DNA from 3 places in the Kitasatospora sp. NPDC043950 genome. Region 1 is predicted to be linked to each of the others. Evidence: riboswitches for the same ligand, from Rfam matches in the RefSeq annotation. Region 1 holds a riboswitch; each other region holds the start of a gene.

Region 1 (10,303 bases):
GTCCTCTGCGCCCTTGGCGCGCTCGACGATCTCGTGCGCTATCCGGGTGACGACCCGGGCGATGTCCGTGCCGTCCAGCACCTGGTGCGGCGGTCGCGGCGTCGAATCTTGGTGTGTGGTCATGCCGAAGCGGACCTCCTTCCCCGCCTCACTGGACGGGCCTTAAAGGATGTCTGGGACTGCCCCCGCCGACCGGGCGCGGGCTTCGAGCCATCCTAGCAGCGGGCCGGGAGGCAACCGGACACGCACCATTCCGCTTCGCCGGGTTCACGCCCCGGACGCGCCGAGGATGCGGGCCATTCGCACGACTGCCCCATTCGGCTTGACGCAGCTACCTTACTCTACGTAACCTCACAGTGAGTTACGAGACGGACGTCGAACCCACCGGTAACGGCGTCGGCAATCGTCCGTGACCCACCACTGAACGCGAAGCAATCTCGTCCGGGGAGATCAATGTCCAGCGACTACGCGAAGCAACTCGGAGGCAAGCTCCGAGCGATCCGCACTCAGCAGGGTCTCTCCCTGCACGGTGTCGAGGAGAAGTCCCAGGGGCGCTGGAAGGCAGTCGTCGTCGGCTCGTACGAGCGCGGCGACCGTGCGGTCACCGTGCAGCGGCTGGCCGAGCTGGCGGAGTTCTACGGCGTCCCGGTGCAGGAGCTGCTGCCCGGCGGCACCCCCGGCGGCGCGGCCGAGCCGCCGCCGCGCCTGGTGCTCGACCTGGAGAGACTGACCCAGGTCCCGTCCGAGAAGGCCGGCCCGCTGCAGCGCTACGCGGCGACGATCCAGAGCCAGCGCGGCGACTACAACGGCAAGGTGCTGTCGATCCGCCAGGACGACCTGCGCACCCTGGCGGTCATCTACGACCAGTCGCCGTCGATCCTCACCGAGCAGCTGATCTCCTGGGGCGTGCTGAACCCCGACGCGCGCCGCGCGGTGCGCGAGGAGGAGGCGAGCTGACGCTCGCCGCACCGGCTCCCGCCGGCTCGGTCCGCGGTCCGGGCCACGCCCCGGGCCGTGCAGAAACGTCACGGCGCGGCACCCCGCATCCCGGGGGCCGCGCCGTCGCGCGTCCACGGCCGGCTCAGCAGACCGTCCCCAGGCTGTAGCCGGGCTGCGCCGCCACGCCGTCCAGCCGCACCGGCCCGGCAGCCGGCGCCCAGTCCTGCCCGCCGCTCGACCAGGCCCAGGAGGCCGGCAGGAAGTGCTCGTCGGCGGCTCCGCCACGGGCACCGCCCGCCGCCACCGAGCCCTGCGAGCCGTGCAGCACCGCCACCCCCGGCAGCTCCAGCGCCAATCCGGCGCACAGCACCGCGCAGACCAGCTCCAGGTCCTCGTCGTTGATCCGGACCACGCCGTCCTCCCACTGCAGCACCCGGGCCGCCGCGGTCAGCCGCCCGCCCGGCGCGTCCACCCGCAGCCGCAGCTCGTACACCCCGGCGCCCGCGCCGACCAGCATCCGGCGGAACACCTCGGCGCCGCGCTGGCGGGCGGCGCGCACCCAGCGGGCGTGCTCCTCGTCGACCTCGCCCGCGGCCCCGGACAGGCCGCCGTCCAGCAGCAGGTCGGCGTGGCAGAGCGTCAGCCCGTTCTCCCGGGCCCGGACCAGGCGCGGCACGAAATCCCCGGCCAGTTCCTCGCCCTGATAGGCCAACAGCTGGGTCTGCAACGGCGGATTGACCAGGTAGCGGTCGCGGGCGAGCGGCTCGGCCGGGTCCAGCCCGTGCAGCACGCAGAACTCCGCGAAGTCCTGCGGGTGGAACATCCGGGCCCGCACGGTGTCGAAGCGCTCCAGGGCGTCGGCCAGCAGCTCGGCGGTCTCGGCCAGGTAGTGCTCGTGGTCGGCGGCGTTCGACAGCCCCCAGGCACGGGCCCGGGCGAAGTCGGCCGCGCTGGTCAGGATCCCGATGACGAACGCCTGCTCGGCCCCCTCGACCCGCCGCCGCTGGTGCGGCGCCCGCACCGTGGGTCGCGGGCCGCCGGCGGTGCAGTCGGAGTTGCGGCGGGCGCGGCCGTTGCGGCTCATGCGCCCACCTCGCTGCGCTCGGCACGGGCCTGCGCCCCTGCGCGCCTCTCGGTGGTCCGCTCGCTGCGCTCGCTCACGGGATGGCTCCTGGCATCGACGGGTACCGTCGGCGGGTGACGGTCAGCGGCCGGCTCGCCGCTGACCGTCTATCTCCCCATCCGCGCGCGCCGCACACGTACGGCGTGTCACAGGAATGTAACCGACGGTAAGACGATGTGATTCACGCCGTCCGCGGCACCCGGGCGAGCTGGCGGGACTGCGCGACCAGGCGGCCGGACTCGTCCCAGACCTCGGCGTCCTCCTCGAAGTACCCGCCGGCCACGTTGCGGGTGGCGTGGGTGACCCGCAGCCAGCCCGGGACCGGCCTGGCCCGCAGGTGGACGGTCAGTTCGACGGTCGGGGCCCACCCGGGCAGGCCCAGGTCGAAGGTCACCGGCGGCAGCGCGTCGGCGACCAGCAGGAGCAGCAGCGGGTCGGGATCGCGGCCGTCGGCGAGCCGGAACCAGCCCTGGATCCGCCCGTTGCCGGACGGCTGCCCGAGCGCCCAGCCGATGGTGGCCGGGTCCAGCCGCAGGTCGAAGCGCTCCAGCAGCTCGGCCTGGGCGATCAGCTCCCGGGGCGCGTGCTCGACGCCGACGCACTGGTCCGGCGGCGGCAGCTGCGGCGGCACGGCGCTGGTGCGCACCTCGCCGTCGGCGGTGGAGAGGTCGCCGTGGCTGGCGACCACCCGCAGCCGCTCCACGCCGTCCTGGCTGAGCGAGGCGGTGCCGGTGGAGAGCCCGCGGCCGGTGCGCAGCACCTCGGTGCGGACGGTGGCCGGGCCGGGCGTGGAGGCGGACAGGTAGTAACCACTGATCGACACCGGGTCGGGGTGGTCGCCGTGCTCCAGCGACAGCGCGTGTCCGGCGACGGCGAGCAGCAGCCCGCCGTTGACCCCGCCGCCAATCTGCCAGCCGGCACCGAGTTCGGCCTCGTAGCGGCCGGGCTCGTCAGGGTGCCGGGTCAGGGCGATGCCCTGGTCGAACTCGCTGCGGGTCGCGGTGGTCATGGGGGTGGCCTGCCCTTCACTGCGGGTTTCCGAACGCCAAGTTACTGGCGAGTAGGGCACCACCTTACGCCGCCCGGGTGAAACGCGCGACGGCCGCCGGACCCGGAATCCGGGTCCAGCGGCCGTTCTGCGGGTCTCACCACCGCCGGTGGTCGGGACCTACCGGCGGATGCTCGGCTTCAGCTCCAGGAAGCGGGCGAGCAGGCCGTTGACGAAGGCCGGGGAGTCGTCCGTGGAGAACTCCTTGGCGATCTCCACGGCCTCGTCCAGGACGACCGCGTCCGGGACGCCGTCCTCCCAGATCAGCTCGTAGGCGCCGAGCCGCAGGACGTTGCGGTCCACGATCGGCATCCGGTCGAGGGTCCAGCCCACCGCGTACTGCGAGATCAGGTCGTCGATCCGGCGAGCGTGCTGGACGTACCCCTCGATCAGCTCCATGGTGTACTCGCCGACCTGCGGGGTGCCCTCGTCGGGCTTCGGCTCGCGGGCGCGGGCCACCCAGTCCGCGAGGACCCGCTGCGGGTCGACCCCGCGGTGGTCGGCCTCGAAGAGGATCTGGAAGGCCCGGGTGCGGGCCTTGCTACGTGCGGCCGACACGGACTTACTTCACCCGGCCGAGGTAGCTGCCGTCGCGGGTGTCGACCTTGATCTTCTCACCGGTGACGATGAAGAGCGGCACGGCGATCTCGGCACCGGTCTCCAGCGTGGCCGGCTTGGAGCCGCCGGTGGAGCGGTCGCCCTGGACGCCCGGCTCGGTGTGGGAGATCAGCAGCTCGACGGAGGCCGGGAGCTCGATGTACAGCGGGGAGCCCTCGTACATGGCGACCAGGGCCTCGAAGCCCTCCAGCAGGTACTTGGAGGCGTCGCCGACGACGGCCGGCTCGACCACGATCTGGTCGTAGGTGTCCGTGTCCATGAACACGAAGTTCTCGCCGTCCTTGTACGAGAACTGCATGCCGCGCTTGTCGACGTTGGCGGTCTCGACCTTGGTGCCGGCGTTGAAGGTCTTGTCGACGACCTTGCCGGTCAGGACCTCCTTGAGCTTCGTGCGCACGAAGGCCGGGCCCTTGCCGGGCTTGACGTGCTGGAACTCGACGACGGACCAGAGCTTGCCGCCCTCCAGCTTGAGGACCATGCCGTTCTTGAGATCGTTCGTGGAAGCCACGGGCGCACTTACTCCTGGATATAGCTGTCAAGGAACCAAGGCTTGCGTCCTGCCGCCGACGGCCGACGGGCGGCCGCGGTCACAGGGCGAGGAGCTCCTTGGTGGTGATGGTGAGCAGCTCGGGCCCGCCCTCCTCTGGGGGACGCACCACGAGCGTGTCCTCGATCCGGACACCGCCCTTGCCCGGGAGGTGGACCCCTGGGCCGACGGTGACCGGCACGCGGCTGTCCAGTTTACCCATGTCCGACGGGCCGAGGCGCGGCGCCTCCCGGATCTCCAGCCCGATGCCGTGGCCCACCGGGTGCGGGGAGGTCTCGGTGTGGCCGGCCGCCTCCAGGATCTGCCGCGCGGCCCGGTCGGGCACGCACTGCTCCACGCCCGGCCCGAGCGCCTCCCGGGCGGCCCGCTGGGCCCGGAACACCAGCCGGTGCAGCTCCACCTGCCAGGGCGCGGGGGCGGCGCCGATCACGAAGGTCCGGGCGGTGGAGACGCCGTAGCCCCGGTACTGGGCGCCCATCACCACGGTGAGGAAGTCGCCCTCCTCCACCCGGCGGTCGGTCGGCTGGTGGGCGGGCTGGCCGGAGTGGCTGCCGGTGCCGACGGACACCGGGTAGGCCGCCCGGTCCGCGCCGTGGTCGATCATCCGGCGTTCCAGCTCCATCGCCAGGTGCCGTTCGGTGCGGCCGACCAGGATCGACTCCAGCAGTTCGCCGAGCGCCTGGTCGGCGATCTCGGCGGCGATCCGCAGGTCGGCGATCTCGTGCTCGTCCTTGACCACCCGCAGCCGCTCGACCACCTGCCCCAGGTCGGCCAGCCGGGCCCCCTCCGCCAGGCCCGCCACCGCGCGGTGGCGGCTGACGGTCAGGTCGTGCTCCTCCACCGCCAGGTCCGCCACGCCCAGTCGCACGGCGGCGGCGGCCGCCGCCAGGGCGGTGTCCGCCGAGGCCGCCACCGGTACCTGGGTGACGTCCGGCGCGATCAGGTGTTCCCCGGTGTCGTCCGCCGGCAGATCGTCCGGCACTGCCAGCAGCACCCGCTCCCGGGTCAGCAGCAGCGTCGCCCCGCAGGGCGCGCAGCCCGTCAGATACCGCACGTTCGCCGCCCGGGTGATCAGCGCCGCATCGGCCCCGGCCGCACTGCAGTGCTCCCTCACCCGCTCCCGCCGACCCGCGTACGCATCAGACATGCGTCGAGCCTACGAACCCCCACTCCGATCCGCCCGCCGAGCACCCCCGACAGGGCGCGCCCCCACCCCCGCACGCCCCCTCCGTGGTCGCTACGCCCCCTCCGGGTCGATCAGGCCGCGGCGGTAGGCGGGGACCAGGTTCTGGGGGACGAGCAGTTCGCGGCCGTTGAGGGTGATCGGGACGAGCTTCGGGGCCTTGCCCTTCCACTGGGCCCGGCGGTGCCGGGTGTTGCTGCGGGACGTCTTGCGCTTGGGGACGGCCATCGGGGGCTCCTTGTCGGGTGGTGACGGTGGTGACGGTGGTGGCGGTGGTCCGGTTACCGGGTGGTGCCGGCGGCGTACGGGAGGAGGGCCATCTCGCGGGCGTTCTTGACGGCCCTGGCCACGGCGCGCTGCTGCTGGACGGTGAGCCGGGTGACGCGGCGGCTCCGGATCTTGCCGCGGTCGGAGACGAAGCGCCGCAGCAGGTCGGTGTCCTTGTAGTCGATGTACTCGATGCCGGCCGTGAACAACGGGTTCGGCCGGGCCTTGGGCGGGTTCGGTCGCTTACGCACAGTGACGGCTCCTCAGTGAACGGGGTCGAGCAGGTCCCGGAAGGCGTCCGGCAGGGCCTTCCAGCCGGGTTCGCCCGCCGCGAGTTCGGCGTCGGTGAGCAGACAGGAGTCGAGCAGCCCGGTGACGCCGTCGACGTCGAGGCCCTCCGCGGTGAAGCTGAGCTGCTGCACCCGGTCGCCGTGCAGAGGGTGCCAGTCGAGGGCGGCGGCGGCCCGGCGGGCGGGCGGGTAGAGCTCCCAGGCGGCGTCGGGCAGGGAGGTGAGCCAGGGGCCGCACTCCTCGACGGCGAGGTTGGCCCCGGCGGCGTCCCAGGCGAGCATCAGGTCGGGCCGGTTGGCCAGCCAGAAGCGGCCGCGGCTGCGCTGGGCGGCGGGGACGAGCAGTTCCAGCGCCCGGTGCAGCCGCTCGGGGTGCAGCGGGCGTCGGCGCTCCCAGACCAGCGTGGTGACGCCGGCCTCGTCGCTCTCCTGCGGGAGCAGCGCGATCGCCGGGTTGACCCGGTCGCGGGCGGCGGCGACGTCGAAGCCGCCGAGGGCGGCCCGGGTGAGCGCCCCGGTGCCGAGCCGGACGACCCGGGCGGTGGGGTGGAGCTGGCGGAGCAACGCGAGCCCGGGCGCGTGCGCCGTCGCCCGCGGGACGGCGAGGGTGGTGGCGTACTCGACCTGGTGGGCGAGCGCCTCCGCGCGGGTCCGCTGGTCCTGGACGGCGGTGTGCTCGCCGTGCTCCACCAGGTCGTCGGAGACGGAGAGTTCGCCGATCAGCCGGTCCGGGTCGACGGCCGTGACCACGCCCGCGAGTTCGACGGCGTCCTCCAGGTGGCGGCCGTCCGCCTCTCCCCCGGCGATCACCTCGACGGCCGGGTGCGGGTCGCTACCGCCCCACAGTTCGACGATCGCGAGCCCGTACCGGCCTTCGTCGGCGATCCGCAGCAGTCGCGGCAGCAGGTCCTCGCGCAGGGCGCAGCAGGGGCAGTCGTTCACCAGCGGGACGTCGGCGGCGTCGAACCCGCCTCCCGCGTCGCGCAGTTCACGGCGGACGACGCCCTGCGAGGCCTCCCGCAGGTCATGGTGGAGGACCACCGCGTCCACCGCGGCCGCCGCCAACTCCCGAACGGCGGCGCGGCGTTCGTCGGCGTGCAGTCCGGCGACGACCACCACGGGCAGTTTGATCCCGTCCACGCCGCTCACCAGCTGGCCTTGCGGACGCCGGGCAGGTGGCCGGCGTGGGCGTGGACGCGGAGGTTGACCCGGGAGAGGCCGAAGGCGCGCAGGTAGCCACGGGGGCGGCCGTCGACGGCGTCGCGGTTGCGGATCCGGGTGGCGCTGGCGTCGCGAGGCTGGCGGGCGAGTTCGGCCTGGGCGGCCGCGCGTTCGGCGGGGGCGGTGCCGGGGTGGGCGATGATCCGCTTGAGCTCGGCGCGGCGCTCGGCGTACCGGGCCACGACGGCGCGGCGCTGCTCGTTCTTGGCGATCTTGCTCTGCTTGGCCATCAGACCTTCCCCCCTCGGGCGCGGATGCGGGCGACGGCGGCCTCGATGCCGATCGTGTCGATGGTGCGGATGCCCTTGGCGCTGAGGGTGAGCCGGACGTACCGGCCCTCACCGGGCAGCCAGTAGCGCTTGTGCTGGATGTTGGGGTCGAAGCGGCGGCGGGTGCGGCGGTGCGAGTGCGAGATCGCGTTGCCGAATCCGGGTTGGCGGCCGGTGAGTTGGCAGTGGGCGGACATGGGTGCTCCCTGGCGTCCGGGAATGGGCGGGACGGAGCTCACGTTACACCAGATGAAAATGACTTCCATTTCGGTGTACGGTTTCGCCCCAGCCCCGAACACCCCGCCAACCCGGGAGGACACCCATGGCCCGCAGCGAACTGCGCCCCGTCATCAAGCTCCGCTCCACCGCCGGCACCGGCTACACGTACGTGACCCGCAAGAACCGCCGCAACGACCCGGACCGGATGGTCCTGCGCAAGTACGACCCGGTCGCGCGCCGGCACGTCGACTTCCGCGAAGAGCGCTGAACCCCGCCCGCCCGACGACCGGCACCGGCCCGCAGCGACGAAACGGCGCCTCCCCCGGGATCCCGGGGGAGGCGCCGTCGCTGATCGCTGCCGTCGCTGATCGCAGCCGTCGCTACTCGGCGGCCACCCAGCGCTTCTCCACCCGGGCCAGCTTCCAGTAGGCGATCGCCGCGGCCCAGACCACCACGAACAGCCCGGCGATCGCGTAGCCGACGTTGTCCAGCGAGATGCCCGCGATCCAGCCGGTGACCGGGTCGGTCAGATCGAGCTTCTCGTGCAGCACGCCGACCAGTTCGATGGTGCCGATGACGAAGGCCACCGCGATCGACAGCCCAGTGATCGTCAGGTTGTAGTACACCTTCCGGACCGGGTTCGCGAAGGCCCACTGGTACGCGAAGTTCATGAACGTCCCGTCCAGGGTGTCGAACAGGCTCATCCCGGCCGCGAACAGCAGCGGCAGGCAGACGATCGCGTACCAGGGCAGCCCGGCCGCCGCGCCCGACCCGGCCATCACCATCAGGGTGACCTCGGTCGCGGTGTCGAAGCCCAGCCCCAGCACCATGCCCACCGGGAACATCTGCCCGGGCCGGGTGATCGACCGGGTCGCCCGGTTCAGCACCCGGGCCATGAAGCCGCGCGAGTTGAGGTGCTCCTCCAGCTGCGCCTCGTCGTACGACCCGGCCCGCATCGCCCGGAACACCTTCAGTATGCCGAGCAGCGCGGCCAGGTTGAGCGCGCCGATCAGGTAGAGGAACGCGCCGGAGGCCGTCGTGCCGACCATCCCGAGCCACTTGTGGGTGGTCGAGTCGTCGTCCATCAGCGTGCTGGCCAGCTGCGCGCCGCCCGCCACCAGGGCGGCCATCAGCACCACCATCGAGGAGTGCCCGAGGGCGAACCAGAAGCCGACCGAGACCGGCCGCTTGCCGTCCGCCATCAGCTTGCGGGTGGTGTTGTCGATCACCGCGATGTGGTCGGCGTCGAAGGCGTGCCGCATGCCGAGGGTGTACGCGGTGATCCCGAGGCCCACCCCGAAGACCTGGGTGCCGACCGCGTAGTTGTGGGGCGCGACCAGGAAGACGAGCGTCCCGAAGGCCACCACGTGCATGGCCAGGATCACCCCCATCAGCCCGGCCGTGCGGACGGTGTCCTCGCGCTTCCAGCGGAACGTGGGCAGCACGGACGGTGTCGCCGGCGCCTCGGCGGCGGCGGTTTCGGGCAGGGTCATTCGGGTCACGCTCCAGCACCTCGTGGAAACACTTCGTGAGATGCCGTGGCCGGTCTCCTGGCTTACGGGGGTCCCGTACCCGCCTTCCCAGGTGCGCGAGGCTCCCAGTGGCGTCGTGGGTACGGACGTCTCTCCATCGTCGACGATCACGATGGCCCGATCACAGTGGCGAGGGCCGCTCCGGACTGGGACCCCTGAGGATCCGTCACCGGTCTTCCCGAGCACCACGGCGGGGAACACCGTAGGGGCCAGGACCCACCCTTGCAAGGCTGCGCACCTGCGCAGGTGTCCAGGATCACAGGCCCCCTCCTGCAACAATGTGCGCATGCATCTCGTACCGGCCGACCGCGCGGGCCACCGCACCATCGACGGACACCGGGTCTGCGAGGCCATCGCCGCGATCGGCGACCCCGCGCACGTCCGCACCTGGGCCGAGCGGTTCTCCCTGCTCGCCGACCCCGGGCGGCTCGCCCTCCTGCTCGCCCTCCACCGGGCCGGCCCGCTCGCCGTCTCCGACCTCGCCGTCGCCACCGGCATGCGCGACCCCGCCGTGTCCCAGGCCCTGCGGCTGCTCCGCACCGCGGGCGTGGTCACCGGGGACAAGGACGGGCGGATCGTGCGCTACCGGCTCGTGGACGAGGCCCTGCGCCCCCTCCTCGACGCGTGCGCCGCCGCCGAACACCACGAGCCCAGCGCGGCCGTCGTCTGACCGGCTCCTCCGGAGGACGCGCCGGGGCCCGGCCGGAGCAACCCTCGAACGCGGTCAGGCCGCCTGGCAGGCGGGGCACCAGAAGAGGTTGCGCGCGGCGTGCTGCTCCGTCCGGACCTCGGTGCCACAGACCAGGCAGGGCATCGCGGCCCGCCGGTAGACGTACACCTCGCCGCCGTGGTCGTCGACGCGCGGCGGGCGGCCCATCGCCTCGGGGGTGTGCTCGGGGCGGACGGTGTCGATCCGGCCCGCGCCGACGCCCTCGTGCATCAGGGCGACCAGGTCGGCCCAGATCGCGTCCCACTCGCCCCGGGTGAGGTCGCGGCCGGCGCGGTGCGGGTTGATCCCGTGGCGGAACAGCACCTCGGCCCGGTAGA
Region 2 (10,303 bases), on a different contig from region 1:
CGGGCGCCGAACGCCTCGCGGTCCGCCAGATAGCCGGTGGCCCGCTCCAGGGCGTCCTGCGCTCCGCCGAGGGAGCAGGCGGCGATGCCGAGCCGGCCGCCGTTCAGCCCGTTCATGGCGATCCGGAAGCCCTCGCCCTCGGCTCCGAGGAGGCGGTCGGCCGGGAGCCGGACGCCGTCCAGCCGCACCTGGCGGGTGGGCTGGGCGTTCCACCCCATCTTCTTCTCGTCGGGCCCGAACGAGACGCCGGCGTCGTCGCGTTCGACGACGAACGCGGACACCCCGCCGGCCCCCGGCCCGCCGGTGCGGGCCATCACCAGGTAGACCCGGGAGACGCCGGCGCCCGAGATGAACTGCTTGACGCCGTCGAGGACCCAGTGGTCCCCGTCCCGGCGGGCGCGGGTGGTCAGTGCCGCCGCGTCCGAGCCCGCGCCGGGCTCGGTGAGGCAGTAGCTGGCGGGGGTCGCCATGGCGCTGAGGCCCGGCAGCCACCGGGCGCGCTGGGCGTCGTCGCCGTAACGGTCGATCATCCAGGCGACCATGTTGTGGATGGACAGGTAGGCGGCGATGGACGGGCAGCCGGTGGCCAGCGCCTCGAACACGAGCACGCCGTCGGCGCGGGTGAGTCCGGAGCCGCCGGACTCCTCGCGGACGTAGACACCGGCCAGGCCGACGTCCGCCGCCTTGCGCAGCACGTCCACCGGGAAGTGCTTGGCCTGGTCCCACGCGACCGCGTTCGGCGCCAGGTGTTCGCGGGCGAAGGCCCGGGTGGTCGCCGCGATGGCGAGCTGGTCCTCTGTGAGGTCGTGCACGGCGCCCTCAGCCCATCGTCGGGATGGTGAAGCTCGCGCCCTCCTTGACCCCGGAGGGCCAGCGCGAGGTGACGGTGCGGGTGCGGGTGTAGAAGCGGATCGAGTCCGGCCCGTGCTGGTTGAGGTCGCCGAACCCGGAGCGCTTCCAGCCGCCGAAGGTGTGGTACGCGACCGGCACGGGGATCGGCACGTTGACGCCGACCATGCCGGTGTTCACCCGGCGCGCGAAGTCCCGCGCCGTGTCGCCGTCCCGGGTGTAGACGGCCACGCCGTTGCCGAACTCGTGCTCGCTGGGCAGGCGCAGCGCCTCCTCGTAGTCGGCGGCGCGGAGCACGGTCAGGACGGGGCCGAAGATCTCCTCCCGGTAGATCCGCATGTCGGGAGTCACGCGGTCGAACAGCGAGGCGCCGAGGAAGTAGCCGCCCTCGTGCCCCTCCAGCCGGAAGTCCCGCCCGTCGACCACGAGTTCGGCGCCCTCCTCGACCCCGAGGTCCAGGTAGCCACGGACCCGCTCCAGCGCGTCGGCGCCGACCAGCGGGCCGAAGTCCGCCGCCGGGTCGTCCGAGCGCCCGACCTTCAACGCGGCGATCCGCTCGACCAGTTTGGCCACCAGGGCGTCGGCGGTCTCCTCCCCCACCGGGACGGCCACCGAGATCGCCATGCAGCGCTCGCCGGCCGAGCCGTAGCCGGCGCCGATCAGCGCGTCCGCGGCCTGGTCGAGGTCGGCGTCCGGCATCACGACCAGGTGGTTCTTGGCACCGCCGAAGCACTGCGCCCGCTTCCCGTGCGCGGCGGCGGTGGCGTAGACGTACTGGGCGATCGGCGTGGAGCCGACGAACCCGACCGCCTGCACCCGCGGGTCCTCCAGCAGGGTGTCCACGGCCTCCTTGCCGCCGTTGACCACGTTCAGCACGCCCGGCGGCAGCCCGGCCTCCAGGAGCAGTTCGGCGAGGCGCAGCGGCACCGAGGGGTCGCGTTCCGAGGGCTTGAGGACGAAGGCGTTGCCGCAGGCGAGGGCGGGTGCGGCCTTCCAGAGCGGGATCATCACCGGGAAGTTGAACGGCGTGATGCCCGCGACCACGCCGAGCGGCTGGCGCATCGAGTACACGTCGATGCCGGTGCCCGCGTTGTCGCTGAACTCGCCCTTCAGCAGGTGCGGGATGCCGGCGGCGAACTCCACGACCTCCAGGCCGCGCTGGATGTCCCCGTGGGCATCGGCCACGGTCTTGCCGTGCTCGGCGGACAGCAGCCGGGCCAGCTCGTCCTTCTCCTGCTCGACGAGTTGGAGGAAGCGCAGCAGGACGCGGGCCCGCCGCTGCGGGTTCCACGCGGCCCACCCGGGCTGAGCCTGCGCGGCGTCGGCGATCACCGCCTCGACCTCGGCCCGGCTGGCCAGCGGCACCCGGGCCTGCACCCGGCCGGTGTTGGGGTCGTACACGTCGCCGAAGCGACCGGAGGTGCCGGCGGTGGGCTTGCCGGCGACGAAGTGGGTCAGTTCTCGGACCATCGGGTTCCTTCTCTCGACAGGGTGGGGAGAGGAGGAGGATCGGAGGCCGCCGCGGGTCGGCGGGCACACGGTGGTGCGCCCCGCGGCACGGGCGTGCGGCGGCGGAACGGAACGTCAGGGCGTCGGGGCCCCGGCGGCCGTCGGCACGGGACGACCAGGAGCGGCAGTGGAGCGGGAGCAGCCCGGAGTCATGCGTGTCGTCTCCATCCTCGTGGAAAACACGGAACACCCGCGGCCGGTATCCTGACTCCCGGATCACCGCACGCCCCCAGGCCTTCCCGGCTGGCTGCCAGTGGCCTTCGTCTGCGAGGACGAACTCCCCGGTCACAGTGGCGGGACCGTGCCGGACTCACACCGGCTTCCCTGACACCGCGGACCTGCCGTCGACCATATAGTTGGACGTCCTAGTAAGTCCAGAGGCCCGCACGCGCGTTGCGCCATCGGGTTTCCGCCGCGCCGAGCCCTGCCCGACGCCGGTCACCGCGCAGCCGCGTAACCGCGTAACCGCGTAACCGCCCACCATTCGCAGGCCACCCCCTTGCCGGAACGTTCCGGCATGGCTAGATTCTTCACCACGCCAGCAAAGCTGACTGAACTTTCAGTTATACCGCAGGGCCGCGTCGGCACCAGAGAACAGAAGGAACACCCATGACCACGTCCACCACCACCGGCCGCACGGCCGCCGGAGGCCCCGCCTCCCGCACCTGCCGGACGTCCCGCCGGCAGACGAGGACGGTCCGCCCGTGACCTCGTACGCCGTCCTCACCTCCTTCGGCTCCCCGCTCGGCTCCCCCGGCCGCACCAGGCCGGCCGAACGCGCGCCGCTGCGCGTCGGGCTCGTGCAGATGCGCTGGCACACCGACCCGGCCGAGCACGACGCCCGGCTGCGCGAGGGCGTGGCACTCGCCGCCGCGCAGGGCGCGACGATGGTGTGCCTGCCCGAGCTGACCCGCAGTCCCTACTTCTGCAACACCGACGACCCGATGGGGGAGGGCGCCGCCCGCCACCTGGAGGACGTCGAGACGGGGCCCACCACCCGCCTCGCCGCCGAACTCGCCGCCGAACTCGGCATCAGCGTCCACGCCTCCCTGTACGAGCGCGCCGAGGACGGCGGCCTCGGCTACAACACGGCCGTCTGCGTGGACCGCGACGGCACCCTCGTCGCCAGAACCCGGAAGAACCACATCCCGGCCTTCCCCGGCTACCGCGAGGACCTGTGCTTCCGCCCCGGCGACAGCGGGTTCCCCGTCCTGGCCCACCAGGGCGCCGCCTTCGGCTTCCCCACCTGCTGGGACGAGTGGTTCCCCGAACTCGCCCGCGCCTACGCGCTCGGCGGCGCCGAAGTCCTCGTCCACCCCACCGCCATCGGCTCCGAGGTGGACCTCCCGGACTTCGACACCCGGCCCATGTGGGAGCACGCCATCAGCGCCAACGGCCTCGCCAACGCGCTGTTCATGATCGTGCCCAACCGGATCGGGACGGAGGGCCGGTCCACCTTCTACGGCTCGTCGTTCATCTCCGACCCGTACGGCCGGATCCTGCTCCGCGCCCCGCGCGACCGGCCCGCCGTCCTCGTCGCCGACCTCGACCTCGACCAGTGCCGGGACTGGCGGGAGTTCGGCCTCCTGCGCACCCGCCGCCCCGAGCTGTACGCCCCGCTGACCGCGACGAGCCGCACCGACGCCTGACCGGACGCCCCGGCGCACCCACGCCGGGGCGTCCCGCCGCCACGAGTCGACGTGCCGGGACTGACGCCAACTACCTTTTCCAGTAGCGTAGTTGACGTGACCGACGCGCCGACCTCAGGTGGTGGCCGTCGGAGCGGGCGAAGCCGCACCGGCGGACGGCGGGGCCTGGCAGGGCAGGACGACCATCACACTCACACCCTGGCCGGGCTTCGACGCGCCCGCCGAAACGGTGTAGCCGTCGGACTCGTGGACGGCATCGAACTCCCAGGTGGGCGGGGTGGACTGAGCGTCCGCACCGGACGCCGACGAGGTGATCTTGAAGCCCTCGCCCGCCAGCTTCTCCCGCAGCGCCCGCAGCACCTCGGGGCGCTGGTCGTCCGTGGCCTTGAGCAGGATCCCCGAGCTGAGCTGGTAGGCCTCGCCCTCGTCGGCCACACCCAATCCCCGCCCCGGGCACCTGTAGTAGCCGATGAGCTTGCTCCACGGATCCCGCTCGAGGCCCGTCAGCTCGCGCACGTGGCCCTGGACCCGATCCGTCCGGGCCAGCGCCTCCTCCCGGGACTCGACACGTGTGGGCTCGCTCGGCGTTTCCCGTCCTCCGCCCGGCGTTTCCCGCCCTCCGCCCGGCGACCCCACGGACGAGCATGAGCCGAGCACCAGGGCACCCGACACCATCAGCACGGCCGCGCAGGCCGCCCGTGCGCCCGCCCCGGCCGGCACGGCCGTCGATCTCTTGAACAAGTGCAGTACTCTCCCCCGCTGACAGGTGTGCGTTTTTGCCATCCGGATGCTACGGCACCACCGGAAAGGCTCCGCATGTGCCGAAGCGTGACAGCCGACACCAAGGCGCGTGCGGTCGTCTGACAAGCGCTACCCCGGTGAAGGCGGAGGGCTGGATGAGGGCGAGGGAGCGGACGGGACGGGTCCGGCTCCCGCGAGCCGAGCATCCGTCAGCGGCATCGGCCGAACGGGTGGGCACCAGCGGCGTCGGACATCTTGTGCGCGCACGAAGGCAAATCGCCGTGCGTAACTGTGCGCGGGTCCGGCGGCCACACGGTCCGCCGTACGAGCCGACGGCCGCAACCCGCCCAGTCCCACCCCTCCACGCCCCGCACCCCGAACGGAGCCGCCCGCCCATGCGCACCCCCACTCTCGCCGCCCTCTCGCTGGCGATCGCCCTACCCCTGACGGGGCTGGCCGCCACCGGCACCGCCGCCGCGCAGTCCCCCGCCTCCCGGGCGGTGCCGATCACGGAGTGCGAGGGCGTCCCCAAGGTCCGCGATACCGGCGCCGAGAACTACCTCTGCACCCGGAAGGAACTCGGCCCGGTCACCCTGCCGACGGACTCCGTGCTGACCAAGCTGCTGGCGGGCTACGACCGGCTGGGCGGAGTGACGCCGGTGCGCTTCCTGGACTGGTACCGGGACTGGAGGGGGTGGAAGTACCCGGACCACAACGGCTTCACCGACAACAACGGCACCCTCGACATGGCCGTACAGAGCATGACGGAGCACCAGAAGCTGGACCGCTTCGGGAACAGCGCCTACGGCTCGTTCCTCGCCCCCGGCGGCACGCTGTTCTCCCAGCGCGCCCTTCCGCCGGACTCCCTCAACGGGGGCGAGGACAACTACCACTGCTTCGAGGTGCAGAGGCCGTTCAACGTCCAGCAGGGGCACATCGCGGGCGCGTTCTCCCAGCCGGGCAACGGACTCCAGCAGTGGCTCGACCCGGCCCTGAAGCCGGGCGACATCCCGGGCACGTACGACGTCGCCGCCCTCATCACCGCCGGGTACCTGACCGAACACGCCGCCGACAAGGACTTCTGCCTGTCGAGCCAGAACGACGCCTGACCCCCACCCGGCCGGACCTGACTGCGCGCGCCCGGCAACCGGCAACCGGCCCGCCCCGCCCTGCTACGCGCTCGGCGGGGCTGCCGCGGCAGTCGGCACGGGCCTGTGACCTGCGACTTCAATGCGGAGCGGGCAACGAGAACCGGTTACTCCTCGTCAAGTCGCCAGCGCGGCGGACCGGCGAGGCGACAGGGCCTGGGCGAGGTCGGTATGGGTCGCACCGCGCTCCGGCCACCGGACGACCGGCAGGGCTGGTTCCCCCGCCTCGGCCTCCCGGCACCCACCCCCGTACGGGTTGTCCGCTCCCCGCGCCCGGCAGGGCGGCGCGGATGCGACCGCCGCACCAGGGATGATCCGGGTGCCCTGCGGCCGCCGGGCCCGCAGGCAACCCGACTGACCCGACTGATCGGAGCCCGATCCGTGCCCCTGCCCCTCCGCCGGGCGTCGGCGGCCCTGCTGCTGACCCTCACACCCGTCACGGCCCTTGCGCCCGCCGCGTATGCCGCCCAGCCACCCACCGCCTCCACCGCCGTGGCCGTGGCGCACTCCGCCAGTGCCGTGCCCGGGCAGTACATCGTCACCCTCAAGCACGGCCGCGACCCTGGTGAGGTCCTGCGCGGCCTCGGCATCACCCCCAGGTTCACCTACACCGACACGCTGAACGGCTTCGCCGCCACCCTCGACCCCCTCCTGCTGCGCGCCGTACGAACCAGCCCCGCCGTCGAAGCCGTCGAGGAGAACACCACCCTCCGCGTCCCGGCCCCCCACGACGGTGCGAGCGCCACCCGGGCACCGGCCGCCACCTGGGGCCTGGACCGCATCGACCAGCGGAACCTGCCCCTGGACGGCCAGTTCACCACCCACGGCCACGGCGCCGGAACGACCGCCTACATCCTCGACACCGGCATCGACTACACCCACCCGGAATTCGACGGCCGCGCCGTACCCGGCTTCGACGCCGTCGGCGACGGCCAGAACGGCCGCGACTGCCACGGCCACGGCACCCACGTCGCCGGCACCGTCGCCGGCCGCACCTACGGCGTCGCCCCGCAGGCCCGCCTCGTCTCCGTACGCATCGTCGACTGCACCGGCAACGGCGACAAAGCCCAGATGATCGCCGGCCTCGACTGGGTCGCCCACCACGCCCAGTACCCCGCCGTCCTCAACGCCTCCGCCGGCGAGGAACGCTCCCAGGCCCTCAACGACGCCACCACCGCACTCTCCGACAAGGGCGTCCTGCCCGTCGTCTCCGCCGGCAACGACGCCGCCGACGCCTGCACCGCCTCCCCCGCCTCCGCGGACCGGGTCGTCACCGTCGCCGCCACCAACCGGCAGGACCAGGAGAGCACCTTCTCCAACTGGGGCCCCTGCGTCACCCTCCACGCCCCCGGCCAGGCCATCGAATCCGCCAAACTCGGCGGCGGCAGCACCACCCTCAGCGGCACCTCCATGGCCGCGCCCCACGTCACCGGCGCCGCCGCCCTCTACACCGCCGAACACCCCGACGCCGACCCCGCCGAGACCGCCGCCTTCCTCCAACGCACCGCCACCCGGAACGTCCTGAGCAACGTCCACCAGGACACCCCCAACCTCCTCCTCTTCACCGACGGCCTGTAACACCGCCCGCCACCACGGCACTTCGGGCCCGGTCCGGCCGTTCCCGCCGGACCAGGCCCGAACCCCGCGTTCTCCCCGGGCCGCGGCGATGACTCGATGGTGCGCGTCCGGAGGGCGGGCCCGTCGTTGACCGGACCCCCGGCCCGGGCCCGGGTGGTTGCCCGGTGCGCGGCCCGCGTCCACGTGAGACCACCGCTCGCCCATACGACACGATCGGGCCAGATCCGCTTGCGCTGGATTGCGCTCGTGCAGGTGGCCATGAACGCAATGCAGTCGGGGCGCTTCACGGATGGGGCTGGAACTTGACTGATGGCGGCCGGCCCTCGGCTCGTTCAGTGGGGGAAGCGGGCGTGTCGGCGGAGGAAGTCGGCGACGTCCTGGACGTCGTCGAGGGGCAGGGGGTAGACGACGAGGCGGGTGAGGCCGAGTGCTGCGTAGCGGTGGTAGGCCTCGGTGTCGACGGGCGTCATGGCGGTGTAGTTGAGTTCGAGGGGGCCCAGCCGGGCGGGGCGTTCGACCTCGTCGGCCGCCTTGCGCAGCCCGGCGAGGTTGGCGGCGAGCTGGTCGGGGCTGTCGCCGGCGCCGAACCAGCCGTGGCCGCGGGCGACGGCCCTGCGGTAGGCGGCGGGGCTGTGTCCGCCGATGAGGATGCGCGGGCCGCCGGTCTGTACGGGGCGGGGGTGGGCGTCGAGGTGGTCGAAGGCGACGTACCTGCCGTGGAAGGAGGGTGCGGGCTGGGTCCACAGGGCCGTCATGGCGTCGAGGTACTCGTCGGTGCGCGCGCCGCGCTCGGCCAACGGCACGCCCACGGCGGCGAGTTCCGGTTCCAGGTAGCCGGCTCCGACGCCGACCCGCAGCCGGCCGCCGCTGAGCACGTCGAGGCTGGCGAGTTGTTTGGCGAGGACCACGGGGTGGCGTTGGGGCAGGATGATGATCCCGGTGCCGAGTTCGATCCGTTCCGTGAGGGCGGCGACATAGGCGAGGTGGACGAGCGGGTCGAGGATCGGCTCGTCCGCGTCCATGGGCGAGTCGGGGGTGCGCGGGTCGGGCAGCGCCACGTGGTCGCCCACCCACCACGACCGGTAGCCGAGTTCCTCGGCCAGGGCGGCCAGGCGCGCCGTCGCCTGCGGCCGGTGCGTGGCCTTGGCGCTGATTCCGAACACTCCGAGTTCCATGACTGCCCGCCTCGTTCGACACCGGCATGTGTGCGGCCGGGAACGTCGCACCGGTGGCGTGCGCGTCTCACGGCCGTGGACCCGTCATACCCGAAGCGGAGGCCGCCGTCACGGGCGACGCGCGGCGGTCCGCCCCGGTGGCGGCGGGCACCGCGCGGAAACCCGCGGTTCTCGCCACTTCTCTCATCGAGGACTGCCGGGCTGCCACTGGTCCGTGGCGGCCTCCCGGTGGCGGGTGGCGTGGAGGCTGCCGAGCGGCGAGGGCGCCTGCCCGCCGGGGCTTGCCCCCGCTCGCCTGTGAGCCAGATCACCGTTGAGGTTGACCTTGGGTCAGGGCTCAAGCTCCTCGCAACGGCACGACGCCGACCCGGGCGTCACCGATGTGAAGGAGCACACCACCATGCCACTCCCCCTTTCCGGCCTTTCCGGCCCTTCCGGCCCTTCCGGCCCTTCCGGCCAGGACGAGAGCACCCTGCGGACCGTCGCCCCCGACGCCGCCGGGCAGGACCGCCCGGAACTGCGGAAGGCGATCGAGGAGATCGTCGACTCCGGTTTCACCGGGGTGTCGCTGCGCGTGCACGACGAACGGGGCGCGTGGGTCGGCAGCGCCGGGGCGGCCGAACTGGGCGGGGCCGCGAAGCCGCCGGCGGACGGGCGGGTCCGGATCGGCAGCAGCACCAAGACCTTCACCGCAACCCTGGTGCTGCAACTGGTGGCCGAGGGCAAGGTCGGGCTGGACACCCCCGCGGCGCACTACCTGCCCGAGTTCGGGCTGGACGGGCGGATCACGGTGCGGATGCTGTTGCAGCACACCAGCGGGGTGTTCAACCACACCGGCGAGGTCTACGCCGACGGGACGGTCGCGCCGGGCATCCCCATCCCCTACGGCACCACGGGCAGGGAGTGGATGGACAACCGGTTCAAGACCTACCGGCCGCAGGAGCTGGTGCGGCTGGCGCTGTCCAGACCGGCCCGGTTCGAGCCGGGGGCGGGCTGGAGCTACTCCAACACCAACTACGTGCTGGCCCGGCTGCTGATCGAGAAGGTCACCGGCCGCCCGGTCGCCGAGGAGATGCGGCGGCTGGTCCTGGGGCCGCTCGGACTGTCGGGCACCGTGGTGCCGGGCGCCTCGCCGGAGGTCCCCGAGCCGCACGCCCACGCCTACTACCGCTACGAGGACGCCGGCGAGCAGAGGACGGTCGACATCACCCGCCAGAACCCCTCCTGGATCTCCAGCGGCGGCGACATGATCTCCACCACCCGGGACCTCCACACGTTCATCTCCGCGCTCCTGGGCGGCAGGCTCCTGCCGCCCCCGCTGCTGGCCGAGATGTGTACCCCGCACCCGACGGGCATCCCGAACATGGACTACGGCCTGGGCGTGTTCGTGGTGACGACGGACGACGGCGCCACCGTCATCTCCCACAACGGCGCCGCCGTGGGCCACGCGGCGCTGATGTACGGCACGCCCGACGGCAGCAGGACCCTGACCGCCGCGCTGAACTGCGTGGACGACGCCGGCCTGTCCGTCGGCGGGGCGTTCCAGCAGGCGATGCACAGGCTCGTCGGCGAGGTGTTCCGCGGCGGGCAGGCCGATCCGGCCCGGCCGACGGACTGATGTGCTGCGCGTAGCCACCGAGTTCGAACCCGAGGC
Region 3 (10,303 bases), on a different contig from region 1:
CGAGGTCGACGACCCGCGCGAGCGCCTCGCGGTAGCCGCGGTGCAGCGCGACCAGGGCCCGTGCCACCTCCGGGTGGTTCCGGCTCACCTCCGCGATCTCCTCCGTCGGCACGGCTCCGCCACAGGCCTCGTCCGCGAGCGCGGTGCGCAGGTCGGTGCCGAGGCGTTCCTCCTCGGCCTCGGAGAAGAACTCCGGGTCGACCCCGAGCACCTCGGCGATCCGCAGCAGCACGGCGGCGGTCAGCGGGCGCTGGCTGTGCTCGATCTGGTTGAGGTAGCTGGTCGAGATGCCGAGCTCGCGCGCCAGCTCGACCTGGTTCATGCCGTGCTCGCGGCGCAGTCGGCGCAGCTTGGCGTGGGCGTAGATCTTCCGCCCGGTCGGACGTGGCATGGCCCGCACTTCCTCTCTCAGACCCGGTTGGTTCGGATCGCGGCCTCGACCCGGACGGCGTCGGCGGTGTCACGGACCTCGTGCACCCGCACCGCCCACGCGCCCTGCGCGGCGGCCAGGACGCTGGCCGCCGCGGTGGCCGCGTCGCGTTCACGGGCCGGACGGGCCTCGCCCGTCCGCGGGTCGGCCAGCAGCTCGCCCAGGAAGCGCTTGCGCGAGGCCGCCACCAGGAGCGGGCGCCCCAGTACGCGCCAGGCGTCCAGTGACGCCAGCAGCGCCCAGTCGTCCTGCCGGCGTTTGGCGAAGCCGAGGCCCGGGTCCACGATGACCTGGGCGGGGTCGACCCCGGCCGACACCACCGCGTCCATCTGCCGTGCGACCTCGCGGATCACCTCGGCCGCGACGTCCTCGTACGCGGCCAGCTCGTCCATGTGGGCGGACTGCCCGCGCCAGTGCATGACGACGAAGGGCACTCCGGCCCTGGCCGCGGCGCGGGCCATGCCCGCGTCGGCCCGGCCCCCGCTGACGTCGTTGATGATCCGGGCGCCAGCCTCCACCGCCGCTTCGGCGACCCGGGCCCGCATCGTGTCGATGCTGACCAGGACGCCCTTGTCGGTGAGCGAACGCACCACCGGCAGGACCCGGCGCAGTTCCTCCTCCTCGGACACCCTGGTCGCTCCCGGCCGGGTCGACTCCCCGCCGACGTCCACGATGTCCGCGCCCTGCTCGGCCAGCAGCAGTCCACGGTCCACCGCGCGCCCCGGGTCCAGCCAGCGGCCGCCGTCCGAGAACGAGTCGGGGGTCACGTTCACGACTCCCATCACCGCGCACCGATCCCATCCGGGCAGTCCCGACAATACCTGCGAAGGTCTTTTCATGCGCCCATTGTGCCGCCCGCCCCACCCGTCTCCCAACTCGTACCACCGAGAGAATTCGTATCACAGAGTGGACACCTGAGGACTACCGCGAGCCCGGCTGGTTAACCTCCTGCCATGACACTCGGAATTCCCTCCACGCGGACGGATCGGGCGACCTCCATCCGCGAACTCCTCGCGACCGGCAGGCTTTCCTATTCGTTCGAATTCATGCCGCCCCGGAGCGCCGAAGCGGAGGTCGGCCTGTGGAATGCGATCCGGCGCCTGGAAGCGCTGTCCCCCACCTTCGTCTCCGTGACCTACGGTGCCGGCGGGTCGACACGGGAGCGGACGGTGAACGTCACCGGCCGCATCGCGCAGGAGACCACCCTCACGCCGACCGCCCACCTGACCGCGGTCGGCCACAGCGTCGCCGAACTGCGGAACATTCTCGGCCACTACGCTGACCAGGGAGTTCGCAACATCCTGGCGCTACGCGGCGACCCGCCGGGCGATCCGCTGGGCACCTGGCACCGCCACCCCGACGGAGTGGAGTACGCCGCCGACCTGGTGCGGCTGATCAAGGAGTCCGGCGACTTCTGCGTCGGTGTGGCCGCCTTCCCGGACCTGCACCCGAGGTCCCCCGACTGGGATTTCGAGATCAGGCACTTCATCGAGAAGTGCCGGGCGGGAGCCGACTACGCCATCACCCAGATGTTCTTCGACGTGGACAGCTACCTCCGTTTCCGGGATCGACTGGAATCGGCCGGCTGCACCGTTCCGGTCATTCCGGAGATCATGCCGGTGACCAGTATCCGGTCACTTCGGAGGATTCCGGCACTGACCACCGCCGCCATTCCCGACGAGCTTTCCGAAAGCATGCTGAAGCAGCAGGACAACCCGAAGGCCGTCCGGTCGATCGGTATCGATCACGCCACCGGAATGTGCCGACGCCTGCTCTCCGAGGGAGTTCCCGGGCTGCATTTCATGACCATGAACTTCTCCACGGTGACGACGGAGATCTACCAGAACCTCGGGCTTCCCGGGTCCGGGTGAAACGGGCCGGGCCGCCGTTGCGGCAGCCCGCCCGGGGACGGTCCCGGGCCCACCCGGCCGGGCGCCGCACGGTGTGCGGGGCCCGGCCGGGGCGCGTCACCGGGGGGTCAGCCGGCGAGCTCCGCGCGCAGGTGGCGGGCGGCGCCGACGAGGCTGTCGAGCGAGGCGCGGGTCTCCGTCCAGCCGCGGGTCTTCAGGCCGCAGTCGGGGTTGACCCAGAGCCGCTCGGCGGGGATGGCCGCGAGGCCCGCGCGCAGCAGGGCGATGGCCTCGTCGGTGCTCGGGACGCGCGGGGAGTGGATGTCCCAGACGCCCGGGCCGACCTCGCGCGGGTAGCCGGCCCCGGCGAGTTCGCCGGCGACCTCCATGTGCGAGCGGGTGGCCTCCAGCGAGATGACGTCCGCGTCGAGTTCGTCGATCGCCGTCATGATCGCGCCGAACTCGGCGTAGCACATGTGGGTGTGGACCTGGGTGTCGGCCCGCACCCCGGAGGTGGCGAGGCGGAAGGACTCGGTCGCCCACGCCAGGTACGCCGGGCGGTCGGCGGCGCGCAGCGGCAGGGTCTCGCGCAGGGCCGGCTCGTCGACCTGGACGACGGCCGCGCCGGCGGCCTCCAGGTCCGTGACCTCGTCGCGCAGGGCGAGGGCGACCTGGCGGGCGGTGTCGCCGAGCGGCTGGTCGTCGCGGACGAAGGACCAGGCGAGCATCGTGACGGGGCCGGTGAGCATGCCCTTGACCGGGCGGTCGGTCAGGCCCTGCGCGTAGCCGAACCAGTCGACGGTCATCGGGTGCGGGCGGGAGATGTCCCCGGCCAGGACCGGCGGGCGCACGTACCGGGTGCCGTAGGACTGCACCCAGCCGTGCCGGGTGGCGAGGTAGCCGGTGAGCTGTTCGGCGAAGTACTGGACCATGTCGTTGCGCTCGGGCTCGCCGTGCACCAGGACGTCCAGTCCGGCCTTCTCCTGGAAGGCGATGACCTCCCGGACCTCCGCCTCGATGCGCTCGCGGTAGGCCGGGGCGTCGATCCGGCCCGCCGTGAGATCGGCCCGCGCGACCCGCAGTTCGGAGGTCTGCGGGAACGAGCCGATGGTGGTGGTCGGCAGCAGTGGCAGGCCGAGCCGGGCGCGCTGGGCCTCGGCCCGCTGCGGGTAGGCCTGGGCGCGGCGGGCGTCGTCGGCGGTGACGGCGGCGGTACGGGCGCGCACCGCCGGATCGTGGGTGATCGGCGAGTTGGCGCGCGAGGCGAGGTCGGCGCGGTTGGCGGCCAGGTCGGCGGCGATCGCCCCCGTGCCCTCGCGCAGGCCCCGGGCCAGCAGCGCCACCTCCCTGGCCTTCTGCTTGGCGAAGGCGAGCCAGCGCAGGATCTGCGGGTCGACGTCGCGTTCGGCGGCGGCGTCCAACGGCACGTGCAGGAGGGAGCAGGACGGCGCGACGTCGACCCGCTCGGCGAGGCCCAGCAGGGTCGCCAGGGTGGCCAGCGACTTCTCCAGGTCGTTGATCCAGATGTTGCGCCCGTCGACCACCCCGGCGACCAGCCGCTTGCCGGGCAGCCCGCCGACGGCGGCCAGATCATCCAGGTTCGCCGCGGCGGGCCCCGTGAAGTCCAGCGCCAGGCCCTCGACCGGGGCCTTGGCCAGCACCGGCAGGGCCTCACCCAGGCGGTCGAAGTAGCTCGCGACCAGCAGCTTCGGACGGTCCGCCAGGCCGCCCAGCTCACGGTAGGCGCGGGCGGCGGCGTTCAGCTCGGCCGGGGTGCGGTCCTGCACCAGCGCGGGCTCGTCCAGCTGCACCCACTCGGCGCCGGCCGCCTTCAGGTCCGCCAGCAGCTGCGCGTAGACGGGCAGCAGCCGGTCCAGCAGGGTGATCGGCTGGAAGTCCTCGGCGACACCGGGGGCGGGCTTGGCGAGCAGCAGGTAGGTGAGGGGGCCGACCAGCACGGGGCGTGCGGTGTGGCCGAGCGCCAGCGCCTCCCGGAACTCCCCGACGGCCTTGGCCGGGTCCGCGGTGAAGACGGTGTCCGGGCCGAGTTCGGGCACCAGGTAGTGGTAGTTGGTGTCGAACCACTTGGTCATCTCCAGCGGCGCGACCTCCTGGGTGCCGCGCGCCATGGCGAAGTAGCCGTCCAGCGCGTCCGCCTCGACGGCCGCCCGGTGGCGGGCCGGGATCGCGCCGACGGCGACCGTGGTGTCCAGTACGTGGTCGTAGAGCGAGAAGTCGCCGGTGGGCACTTCCGAGGCCCCGGCCTGGGCGAGCTGCGCCCAGTTCTCCCGGCGCAGGCCGACCGCCGTCTCCCGCAGGGCGTCGGCGGTGACCGTGCCCTTCCAGTAGCCCTCGATGGCCTTCTTCAGCTCCCGGCCCTGGCCCTGCCGGGGGTAGCCGTACACGGTGGCCCTGGTTGCCGCGGCTGCGGACTTCGTGGTCAAGGGACTCTCCTTCGCGAGTCTGGCTCCTCAAGTGCCCGGGGACGGGACGAGAGCGCGAAGGGATGACGAACCGGGCGGCGGCTCACGTCGACGCGTGTGCCCGATCCGCCTGGTATGGTCGCCGACCCGCCCACGAGGTCACCGGGATATCCGCACGCGGAACGGTCCGCGGGCGGGCAACGGGCAGGTCTTCGGACTCGTGGGCGCACCGGGCCTGTTGGCGTCCGGTACCTACTGGCCATCGCTTCCCAGACCCGTCCCGGGTCCAGTGCGTATGACGGCGGTCGTTCCCACTCACCGCTGCGGGGCAGTCCCGGATTCCCACCGGGTTCCCTCTTGCGACGTCCTGCCTGGCGGGCAGGACGAACCAGCTGCGTCGCCAGCTTAGGGGCAAACCGCCGGGGCCGACGCGGAATTCACGGAAGCCGTCCGCATGGTGAGACTCCCTCGCCGCTCGCGGAGCCGATGGCGGAGCCGTTCGCGGTGACTCGTCGACCGTCCGGGGCCTCGAAGCGCACCATGGGCTCGAAGTTGGCGCGGCGGGCCGCGCGGCGGAAGACGGTGAGGACGGCCGGGCCGACGACGAGCACGGCGGTGAAGGTGGTGACGGCACGGCCGGTGTCCCAGCCGAGCGAGGTGGCGAGGTCGAAGAGCAGGTAGCGGTGCCACTGCTCGGTGAAGGGCAGCCCCGGCAGGTAGGCGATGGAACTGTTCGGGTCGGTGGAGAACGGCCAGAAGGAGAGGTTGAGGAGGAAGCCGAAGAGGTACCCGGAGAACGCCCCGTACGCGGCCAGCATCGGGACCTCCCAGCGCCGCCGCCGGGTTCTCGGCAGGAGCCCGGCGAGCATGCCGACGAACGCGCAGCCGAACATCTGGTACGGCATCCAGGGGCCGACGCCGCCGGTGAGCAGCGCGGAGGCGAACAGCGAGGTGCAGCCGAGGGTGAAGCCGAAGCCCGGGCCGAAGACCCGGCCGGCCAGGACGAGGACGAAGAAGACCGTCTCCACTCCTGCGGTGCCGGCGCCGAGCGGGCGCAGCCCGGCGTTGACGGCGGACAGGACGCCGAGCATGGCGAGGGCCTTGGCGTCGATGCCGCCGGCCGCGATCTCCGCGATGACGACGGCGAGCACCAGGGCCAGCAGGGCGCCGAAGATCAGCGGCGGGGCGTAGGAGGAGCCGAACTTTCCGGGGGCGACGACGAACGGCCAGGTGAAGGCGACCAGGCCGATGAAGGCGGCCAGGGCCGCGACGACGCGGGCCCGGCCGGGGATCCGGACGGCGCTCACCGGGCGGCCTGCGCGGGCGCGAGGGCGGCGGCGACCTGTCGGGTGGTCAGGTAGGGCAGCGGGGCGAGGATCTTGGCGGTCTGGGGGGCGAAGGTGGGCGAGGCGACGATGACCTCGGCGGTGGGGCCGTCGGCGACGATCTCGCCCTCGGCCATCACCACCACCCGGTCGGCGGCGGCGGCGACGAACTCGACGTCGTGGGTGGAGACGACGACCGTACGGCCTTCGGCGGCGAGGGCGTCCACGATGCCGGTGAGCGCTTCCTTCCCGTGGTAGTCGAGCCCTCGGGTGGGTTCGTCCAGCAGCACCACCCGTGGCGCGGCGGCCAGTTGGATCGCCAGGACCAGGGCCAGCTTCTGGCCCTCGGAGAGGTCCCGGGGGTGGGTGCCGTCGGGGATCCCGGGGGCGAGCCGGTCGAGGATCTGCCTCGCGGTCGGGCCGGCTGTGGTCGGGCCGGCGACGGTCGAGCCGGCTGCGCGGCGGGCCTCCAGGTCGCTCTGGGCGAGTTCCTGGGCGACCGTCTCCAGGTACAGCAGGTCGGTCGGGGTCTGCGGGACGAGCCCGACGAGCTGCCGGGCCCTGGTCGCGGAGAGCCGCTTGGGGTCCGCGGCCGGCCCGCCGTCGGCTCCGAGGACCTGCACGCTGCCGCCCTGTCGCGGGCCCGAGCCCTGGAGGGCCCACAGGAGCGAGGACTTGCCCGAGCCGTTGCGCCCCATCAGCGCCGTGACCTCACCGGCCCGCAGGTCCAGCCCGACCTCCCGGACGGCGGCCACCGGCCCGTACCGGACGACCACCCCTCGGGCGTCCAGCACCCGTTCCCCCGCCACCGCTGCCCGGCGCGGCGGAGGAACGGGCACGTCGTTCAGCCGCTCCCGCAGCGGGGCGGCGGCGCGCCGGGCGTCCCGGACGGAGAGCGGCAGCGGCCGCCACCCGGCCAGCCGCCCGAGGTCGACGACCGGCGGCGCGATCGCGGTGCGCCGGAAGACCTCGGCGGGCGGCCCGTGCACGACCGTGCCGTCGCCGGGCAGGTAGGCGACGCGGTCGGCGTACTGGACGACCCGCTCCAGGCGGTGTTCGGCGAGCAGGACGGTGACGCCGAGGTCGTGGACCAGACGGGTGATGGCCGCGAGCACCTCCTCGGCGGCGGTCGGGTCGAGCGCCGAGGTCGGTTCGTCCAGGACCAGGACGCGCGGGTGCGCGGTGAGCACCGAGCCGATGGCGACGCGCTGTTGCTGGCCGCCGGAGAGATCGTGCAGGGCGCGGTGGCGCAGGTCGGCGAGGCCGAGCAGGTCGAGGGTCTCCTCGACACGCTTGCGCATCACCTCCGGCGGGACGGCCAACTGCTCCATGACGTAGGCCAGTTCCTCCTCCACCGTGTCGGTGGTGAAGCCGGCCAGCGGGTCCTGCCCCACCACGCCGACCACGTCGGCCAGTTCGCGAGGGGGGTGGTGCGCGGTGTCCCGGCCGTCCACGGTCACCCGGCCGCGCAGGGTGCCGCCGGTGAAGTGCGGCACGAGGCCGTTGACGGCGCCGAGCAGGGTCGACTTGCCGACGCCGGTGCGGCCGACCACCAGGCAGAGCTCGCCCTCCGGGATGTGCAGGTCGACGTCGCGCAGGACGGGGGCGGTCTCGCCGTCGTACACCACGCCGACCTGGTCGAATCGGATCACGTGCTCACCTCGGGGGTCGTGCGGTCGGCGCCGGTGCGGCGGGTCCCGGCGGCGGGCTCCGGGGTACGTCCGGGCTCCGGGGTACGTCCGGGCGGAGGCGCGATGACCCCGGCGGCGCCGGCCAGCAGCAGGGCGAGCACCGGGACGAGCGGCAGGCTCGGCCAACTGAGCGGGTAGAGCGAGGGGTTGAGATCGGTGGCGGCGTAGCCGACGGTGGCGAACAGCAGGACGGCGGCGGTCACCCCGCAGCCCGCGACGCCCCACTCGGCGGCCCGCCAGCGGTCCGGCCGGTAGGTGGTGCGCCGTACGCGCCGGCCGCCGAGGATCAGCCCCGCCACGCAGAGCAGGGCGCCCGCGAGGAAGGCGGGAAGTCCCAGGGCAGCGGGGGCGGTTCCGTCCAGGAGCCCGTACACCCCGGCGCACAGGCCGCACATGCCGAGCAGCATCAGGGCGCCGGTGATGCGGCGGGAGCGGCGGGTCGCGGTGCCGGAGCGGCCGTAGCCGCGCGAGTCCATCGCGGCGGCCAGGTGCAGCGAACGCTCCAGCGCGTCCTCCAGCACCGGGACGACGATGCCGCGCAGCGCGCGGATGCCCTTCCGCTGCCCGGCGCGCAACCGCCGTGCCCGGGCGACGCGTTGGACGCTCTGCACCAGCTGCGGGGCGACGCTGAGCGACACCGTCACGGCGACGCCCAGCTCGTACAGGGCGCCGGGCAGGACGCGCAGGGCGCGCTTGGGGTTGGCGAGGGTGTTGGCGGCGCCGATGCAGCAGATCAGGCAGGCCAGGCGCAGCCCGTCGAAGGCGGCGGAGAGGGTCGCCTCCAGGGAGACCGGCCCGCCGATCTGGATGCCCGCGTACCAGGCGGGGGTGGGCAGGTGCGGGAGCGAGAAGAGCAGGTGGTCGTGCGGGGTGATGCCGGTGGCGAAGACGCACCGGAACACCACCCGGATCGCCACCACGGTCAGAGCCAGCCACAGGTAGTAGGTGAACCCGCGCGCCCACGGGGCCTCGGTCCGGCGGGCGGTGACCACGTAGCCGAGCACGGCGAGGACGAGCAGGAGCAGCAGCGGGTTGGTGGTGCGGCTGGCCGCCGTCGCCAGGGCGAGCGCCCAGGTCCACCAGGCCAGCGGGTGCAGGTTCCGGGGGCTGCGCCGGCTCCCGGCGTCCCGTCCGGGGGTGGGCTTCGGCTTCGGGGTGGGCTTCGGGGGGCCGGCGTCGGGTTTGTCGGGCATGGTCACCGGATCACTCGGCCCGGCGGCGGCGCCGTCGCGCGACGACCACGGTGGCCGCGCCCAGCGCCCCCACGAGGGCGGTCGCGATGACGGCGGGGGCCATCGACCCGGAGTCGTGCGGGGCGTCGGCCACCGGATTGGCGTCCACCACGCCGCCGGGCACGGCGGAGGTCGACGTCGGCGCGGCCGCGGCCTCGACCGTCTGCGGGGTCGGCTGATCGCTCGGGGTGTCCGTCGGCGGCGCGGTGGACGGCTCGACCGGCACCGGTGTGGCGGGCACGGGCGTCGGCTCGGGCGCTCCGGGCGGAGTGATGCCGTCCTCGGGGGTGGCGGCGGCGCCGGGCCCCGGGGTAGTGGCGGGCGCGGGCGGACGGGCTCCGCCCGCCGGGGGCTTGGCGGGGGCCGGGGCCCGGCCCGATCCGGTGCCACCGGCGGTGCCGGTGCTGCCGGTTCCGCTTGCGTTTCCGGTACCGCCGGTGCCGCCGGTTCCGCCGGTTCCGCCGGTTCCGTCGCTCGAACCGGTGCCGCTGCCGCTGCCGCCGGTCGTACCCGTGGCACCCGTCGACCCGCCGCCGGAGACGCTGGAATCGCCGGAGCCGCCCGTGGTGCCCTGACCGGGGTCGGCGGGCTGCCCGCCGGGGCTGGAGTTGTGGGCGCGAACGCTGTCCGGCGAGAAGCCCGGCCGCCCCTCGGTGCCCTCGACGTTGGTGCCACCGAAGATCCAGAGGTCGACGCTGCCGGGCTTCGGCTGGTAGCTCATCGCGCCGAGCTGGCTGTAGGACCACTCGTTCTGGCCCGGATCGGCGTGCCAGTACGACCAGTAGGCCGTGGCCGGGGGCGTCAGGACGCACTTCTCCTGGTCCGGGGCCGGGAACTGCTTACCGCCCTGGAAGCCGCTGTAGCCGATCCGGCAGATGAACGCCGGACCGTCGTGGCCGGTCCCGGTGGTCTTCCAGCCGCCCTGGTTGAGCAGGGTGAAGCCGGTGGTCGGGGTGGTCCCGCAGGAACGCAGCAGCGGGCCGCCCCACTTGCTGAAGTCCACGGCGAGCACCACGCCGGAGGCGGTGGTGCACTGGTCGATCGGCAGCGGCGCCGCGGACGCCGGGGCGGTGCCCACGGCGACGCCACCGAACGCGAGGGCGAAGGTCAGGGCCGCCGCCCCGGACAGCCGGCCGAGCCGACCGCCGAGTCCCCGGCTCACCGGTGACGCCCCGGGGCGGCCGCGGTGCGGCGCCGGGCGACGAGGACGGCCGCCGCGCCGAGCGCGGTCAGCACGCCCGCACCCGCCGTCAGCGTCAGGGCCTGGGTTCCGGTCCCGGCCAGGCTGCCGGAGCCGGTCTGCGCCGCCACGCCACCGGCGGGCGCGCCCCTGCCATCGGCCGGGGCGTCGA

What was found. A riboswitch is a leader RNA that binds a small molecule or an ion and turns the genes downstream of it on or off. The one in region 1 is predicted to bind cobalamin.
Region 2: another riboswitch for cobalamin. It lies ahead of AC07BF_RS02660 (CoA-acylating methylmalonate-semialdehyde dehydrogenase); the one in region 1 lies ahead of nicT (Nickel transporter NicT).
Region 3: another riboswitch for cobalamin. It lies ahead of metE (5-methyltetrahydropteroyltriglutamate--homocysteine S-methyltransferase); the one in region 1 lies ahead of nicT (Nickel transporter NicT).

What each region holds. Positions count from the first base shown of each region.
Region 1 covers NZ_JBWKER010000050.1:35,749-46,051, forward strand. The annotation lists gene pyrR (bifunctional pyr operon transcriptional regulator/uracil phosphoribosyltransferase PyrR) at 1-123, opposite strand, end outside; gene bldD (transcriptional regulator BldD) at 454-957, shown strand; gene AC07BF_RS28865 (hypothetical protein) at 1,082-2,023, opposite strand; gene AC07BF_RS28870 (thioesterase family protein) at 2,244-3,071, opposite strand; gene nusB (transcription antitermination factor NusB) at 3,231-3,668, opposite strand; gene efp (elongation factor P) at 3,673-4,236, opposite strand; gene AC07BF_RS28885 (M24 family metallopeptidase) at 4,316-5,422, opposite strand; gene rpmF (50S ribosomal protein L32) at 5,513-5,686, opposite strand; gene rpsR (30S ribosomal protein S18) at 5,740-5,976, opposite strand; gene AC07BF_RS28900 (CobW family GTP-binding protein) at 5,989-7,155, opposite strand; gene rpsN (30S ribosomal protein S14) at 7,161-7,466, opposite strand; gene rpmB (50S ribosomal protein L28) at 7,466-7,702, opposite strand; gene rpmG (50S ribosomal protein L33) at 7,828-7,992, shown strand; gene nicT (Nickel transporter NicT) at 8,105-9,217, opposite strand; cobalamin riboswitch at 9,248-9,461, opposite strand; gene AC07BF_RS28925 (ArsR/SmtB family transcription factor) at 9,543-9,926, shown strand; gene AC07BF_RS28930 (Fpg/Nei family DNA glycosylase) at 9,981-10,303, opposite strand, start outside.
Region 2 covers NZ_JBWKER010000003.1:85,544-95,846, reverse strand. The annotation lists gene AC07BF_RS02665 (acyl-CoA dehydrogenase family protein) at 1-812, opposite strand, end outside; gene AC07BF_RS02660 (CoA-acylating methylmalonate-semialdehyde dehydrogenase) at 820-2,319, opposite strand; cobalamin riboswitch at 2,536-2,708, opposite strand; gene AC07BF_RS02655 (nitrilase-related carbon-nitrogen hydrolase) at 3,063-4,007, shown strand; gene AC07BF_RS02650 (hypothetical protein) at 4,122-4,442, opposite strand; gene AC07BF_RS02645 (TNT domain-containing protein) at 5,144-5,857, shown strand; gene AC07BF_RS02640 (S8 family peptidase) at 6,278-7,474, shown strand; gene AC07BF_RS02635 (LLM class F420-dependent oxidoreductase) at 7,807-8,649, opposite strand; gene AC07BF_RS02630 (serine hydrolase domain-containing protein) at 9,050-10,267, shown strand.
Region 3 covers NZ_JBWKER010000003.1:106,072-116,374, reverse strand. The annotation lists gene AC07BF_RS02745 (short-chain fatty acyl-CoA regulator family protein) at 1-391, opposite strand, end outside; gene folP (dihydropteroate synthase) at 409-1,269, opposite strand; gene metF (methylenetetrahydrofolate reductase [NAD(P)H]) at 1,384-2,301, shown strand; gene metE (5-methyltetrahydropteroyltriglutamate--homocysteine S-methyltransferase) at 2,409-4,724, opposite strand; cobalamin riboswitch at 4,902-5,098, opposite strand; gene AC07BF_RS02725 (ECF transporter S component) at 5,141-6,010, opposite strand; gene AC07BF_RS02720 (ABC transporter ATP-binding protein) at 6,007-7,680, opposite strand; gene AC07BF_RS02715 (CbiQ family ECF transporter T component) at 7,677-8,912, opposite strand; gene AC07BF_RS02710 (hypothetical protein) at 8,923-10,113, opposite strand; gene AC07BF_RS02705 (prenyltransferase/squalene oxidase repeat-containing protein) at 10,110-10,303, opposite strand, start outside.